One region of the Escherichia sp. XD33 genome, then DNA from elsewhere that is predicted to be linked to it. Evidence: predicted binding sites of a transcription regulator. Region 1 holds the regulator's gene; the other holds the start of a gene.
What was found. Region 1 encodes PurR, which represses purine synthesis genes. Its sites were predicted from a motif close to CANGCAAACGTTTGCNTG; they were not measured.
Positions count from the first base shown of each region.

Region 2: a site for PurR is predicted at 1,197-1,214, ahead of glyA (serine hydroxymethyltransferase). Genes of this name have one in related genera too.

Region 1 is NZ_JAENDM010000002.1:105,421-107,888, reverse strand. Features, by position in the region: gene K0778_RS02040 (MFS transporter) at 1-77, opposite strand, end outside; gene cydH (cytochrome bd-I accessory subunit CydH) at 243-332, opposite strand; gene purR (HTH-type transcriptional repressor PurR) at 631-1,656, shown strand; gene punR (DNA-binding transcriptional activator PunR) at 1,653-2,468, opposite strand, start outside.
Region 2 is NZ_JAENDM010000019.1:39,537-42,004, forward strand. Features, by position in the region: gene hmpA (NO-inducible flavohemoprotein) at 1-1,004, opposite strand, end outside; gene glyA (serine hydroxymethyltransferase) at 1,332-2,468, shown strand, end outside.

The DNA of each region.
Region 1 (2,468 bases):
CCCATTGGCGAGAACTCCGTTGTCCCGATACCAAACGCGCCAATCGCCAGCGCCAGCAACGGATAGTTAATTTTCATGCCTTATCTCCACCTCTTCGCGTCATTACGCGATATTCATTAAAGTGGCGAAAGCATGACAGCAATCACAAAAAAATGAAAATAACAAAAAGAGAAAACACTTTTGCCATTTTGCTAACAAACAGGAAGGAGATGCGAGGGAGAACGCGCTCCCTCGAGAGGAAATCAGTGCAGCGCGGCAGTCAAACCCACGGCTACGATCAAACCGAGGACGATAATCGTTGTTACCAGTGAAAATTTAAGGTCGGTGCTCATCAAGTTTTCTCCTTTTTTATTACCACACAAAAAGTGATATTACGCATTTTTACACACTGTGATGAAAAAATCTCCCGTCATTTATAATGATAAGTGTTTTTACCACTTCCCCTTTTCGTCAAGATCGGCCAAAATTCCACGCTTACACTATTTGCGTACTGGCCATTGACCCCTTCCTGACGCTCCGTGTCGTTTTTCCGGCGTACCGCAACACTTTTGTTGTGCGTAAGGTGTGTAAAGGCAAACGTTTACCTTGCGATTTTGCAGGAGCTGAAGTTAGGGTCTGGAGTGAAATGGAATGGCAACAATAAAAGATGTAGCGAAACGAGCAAACGTTTCCACTACAACTGTGTCACACGTGATCAACAAAACACGTTTCGTCGCTGAAGAAACGCGCAACGCCGTGTGGGCAGCGATTAAAGAATTACACTACTCCCCTAGCGCGGTGGCGCGTAGCCTGAAGGTTAACCACACCAAGTCTATCGGTTTGCTGGCGACCAGCAGCGAAGCGGCCTATTTTGCCGAGATCATTGAAGCGGTTGAAAAAAATTGCTTCCAGAAAGGTTACACCCTGATTCTGGGTAATGCGTGGAACAATCTTGAGAAACAGCGGGCTTATCTGTCGATGATGGCGCAAAAACGCGTCGATGGTCTGCTGGTGATGTGTTCTGAGTACCCAGAGCCGTTGCTGGCGATGCTGGAAGAGTATCGCCATATCCCAATGGTGGTGATGGACTGGGGTGAAGCAAAAGCTGACTTCACCGATGCGGTCATTGATAACGCGTTCGAAGGCGGCTACATGGCCGGGCGTTATCTGATTGAACGCGGTCACCGCGAAATCGGCGTTATCCCCGGCCCGCTGGAACGTAACACTGGCGCAGGCCGCCTTGCCGGTTTTATGAAGGCGATGGAAGAAGCAATGATCAAGGTGCCGGAAAGCTGGATTGTGCAGGGTGATTTTGAACCTGAATCCGGTTATCGCGCCATGCAGCAAATCCTGTCGCAGCCGCATCGCCCTACTGCCGTCTTCTGTGGTGGCGATATCATGGCAATGGGCGCACTTTGTGCTGCTGATGAAATGGGCCTGCGCGTCCCGCAGGATGTTTCGCTGATCGGTTATGATAACGTGCGCAACGCCCGCTATTTTACGCCGGCGCTGACCACGATCCATCAGCCAAAAGACTCGCTGGGTGAAACAGCGTTCAACATGCTGTTGGATCGTATCGTCAACAAACGTGAAGAACCGCAGTCCATTGAAGTGCATCCGCGCTTGATTGAACGCCGCTCCGTGGCTGACGGCCCGTTCCGCGACTATCGTCGTTAATCACCCGTTGCGGGAGTCTCTTCCGGCTCCCGCAGCCACTCCTTATTCAGCGTCTCACTATCGCCGAGATACTCAAGCAACCAGGTTAACGCAGGCGACATATCATTTTGCTGCCATGTCAGACAACATGCCGAATCCGGAAAGGGGTTTTCCAGTTCTAATGCTACCCACTTCCCCTCATTAAGCCACGGTTTGGCGAAATGTGTTGGCACCATCCCTATGCATAATCCTGCCGAGATACAGGTTGCCGATGATTCCCAGTCAGGCACGACAAGTCTTTTTTGGTTATCCAGCAACCAGGTAATACGCTTAGGTAGCGTTCGCGAGGTGTCTTCGCGCACCAACGACGGCCAGTTGCGCAACGTATCATCGCTGAATGGGCCATCCATCAACGCCAGCGGGTGGTGGCTGGCAACAACGCAACTCCAGCTTAGCATCCCCATATCCCGGAAGGCATAACGACCGCCTACCGGAATCGCGCGTGTTGCGCCAATCGCCAGTTCCACGCGCCCGTCGGAAAGCGCATCCCAGACACCGTTGAACACTTCCTGAAAGACAAGAAGTTCGACATCATCAAAATGGCGATAAAAATCAACGATCATCTGCCGTGTACGTTCTGGCCTGACAATATTATCCACTGCGATAGCTAACTGACCGCGCCAGCCGTTCGCTATCTGCTGACATTGCTGGCGGGTGATCTGCATTTTTTTGACAACAGAGCGCCCTTCTTTGAGAAACCACGCTCCAGCAGCGGTCAGCTCCACATCACGGTGCCGTCGTTCAAAGAGCGGCACCGCCAGCCACTCTTCCAG
Region 2 (2,468 bases), on a different contig from region 1:
CCTTTAGCGCGATCGGCTTCGCTCGGCTGACGATACCAGGTGTGCGCGGTAAAGCGCGGCAGTGACTGCCCCAGTTCCTTAACTTCATCGGCAAAGGCGTGAACATCGCCATTTTCTGCCGCATGGAACCAGTTCACTTGTGCTGTGTGGCCTGCTTTTGCCAGCGTGTCGAGCATTGCCAGCATTGGCGTTTGACCAACACCGGCAGAGATTAACGTCACTGGTGTGTCATCTGCGACAGCCATAAAGAAATCACCTGCCGGAGCGACCAGTTTCACGACATCGCCAACATTGGCGTGATTGTGCAACCAGTTGGATACCTGCCCACCCTCTTCGCGTTTCACCGCAATACGATAGCCTTTGCCATCCGGTTTGCGAGTCAAAGAGTACTGACGAATTTCCTGATGCGGGAAACCTTCCGGTTTCAGCCAGACGCCGAGATATTGCCCCGGACGGTATTCTGCCACTGCGCCACCGTCGACCGGCTCCAGTTCGAAGCTGGTGATAAGCGCGCTGCGCGGTGTTTTAGCCACAATGCGGAAATCGCGAGTACCTTCCCAACCACCGGCTTTGCTGGCGTTTTCGTTATAGATTTCCGCCTCGCGATTGATAAATACATTAGCCAGTACACCATAGGCTTTACCCCAAGCGTCCAGCACTTCCTGCCCCGGGCTGAACATTTCGTCCAGCGTCGCCAACAGGTGTTCGCCGACGATGTTGTACTGTTCCGGTTTGATCTGGAAACTGGTGTGCTTCTGCGCGATTTTTTCTACCGCTGGCAGCAGCGCAGGCAGGTTTTCAATATTACTGGCGTAGGCGGCAATAGCGTTAAACAGGGCTTCACGTTGATCGCCATTACGCTGGTTACTCATGTTAAAAATTTCTTTGAGTTCTGGGTTATGAGTAAACATACGGTCGTAGAAATGGGCGGTTAACTTTGGCCCCGTTTCCACCAGTAAAGGGATGGTGGCTTTTACTGTAGCGATGGTTTGAGCGTCAAGCATATGGTCTTCCTTTTTTTGCATCTTAATTGATGTATCTCAAATGCATCTTATAAAAAATAGCCCTGCAATGTAAATGGTTCTTTGGTGTTTTTCAGAAAGAATGTGATGAAGTGAAAAATTTGCATCACAAACCTGAAAAGAAATCCGTTTCCGGTTGCAAGCTCTTTATTCTCCAAAGCCTTGCGTAGCCTGAAGGTAATCGTTTGCGTAAATTCCTTTGTCAAGACCTGTTATCGCACAATGATTCGGTTATACTGTTCGCCGTTGTCCAACAGGACCGCCTATAAAGGCCAAAAATTTTATTGTTAGCTGAGTCAGGAGATGCGGATGTTAAAGCGTGAAATGAACATTGCCGATTATGATGCCGAACTGTGGCAGGCTATGGAGCAGGAAAAAGTACGTCAGGAAGAGCACATCGAACTGATCGCCTCCGAAAACTACACCAGCCCGCGCGTAATGCAGGCGCAGGGTTCTCAGCTGACCAACAAATATGCTGAAGGTTATCCGGGCAAACGCTACTACGGCGGTTGCGAGTATGTTGATATCGTTGAACAACTGGCGATCGATCGTGCGAAAGAACTGTTCGGCGCTGACTACGCTAACGTCCAGCCGCACTCCGGCTCCCAGGCTAACTTTGCGGTCTACACCGCGCTGCTGGAACCAGGTGATACCGTTCTGGGTATGAACCTGGCGCATGGCGGTCACCTGACTCACGGTTCTCCGGTTAACTTCTCCGGTAAACTGTACAACATCGTTCCTTACGGTATCGATGCTACCGGTCATATCGACTACGCCGATCTGGAAAAACAAGCCAAAGAACACAAGCCGAAAATGATTATCGGTGGTTTCTCTGCATATTCCGGCGTGGTGGACTGGGCGAAAATGCGTGAAATCGCTGACAGCATCGGTGCTTACCTGTTCGTTGATATGGCGCACGTTGCGGGCCTGGTTGCTGCTGGCGTCTACCCGAACCCGGTTCCTCATGCTCACGTTGTTACTACCACCACTCACAAAACCCTGGCGGGTCCGCGCGGCGGTCTGATCCTGGCGAAAGGTGGTAGCGAAGAGCTGTACAAAAAACTGAACTCTGCCGTTTTCCCTGGTGGTCAGGGCGGTCCGTTGATGCACGTAATCGCTGGTAAAGCGGTTGCTCTGAAAGAAGCGATGGAGCCTGAGTTCAAAACTTACCAGCAGCAGGTCGCTAAAAACGCTAAAGCGATGGTAGAAGTGTTCCTGGAACGCGGCTACAAAGTGGTTTCCGGCGGCACTGATAACCACCTGTTCCTGGTTGATCTGGTTGATAAAAACCTGACCGGTAAAGAAGCAGACGCCGCTCTGGGCCGTGCTAACATCACCGTCAACAAAAACAGCGTACCGAACGATCCGAAGAGCCCGTTTGTGACCTCCGGTATTCGCGTGGGTACTCCGGCGATTACCCGTCGCGGCTTTAAAGAAGCCGAAGCG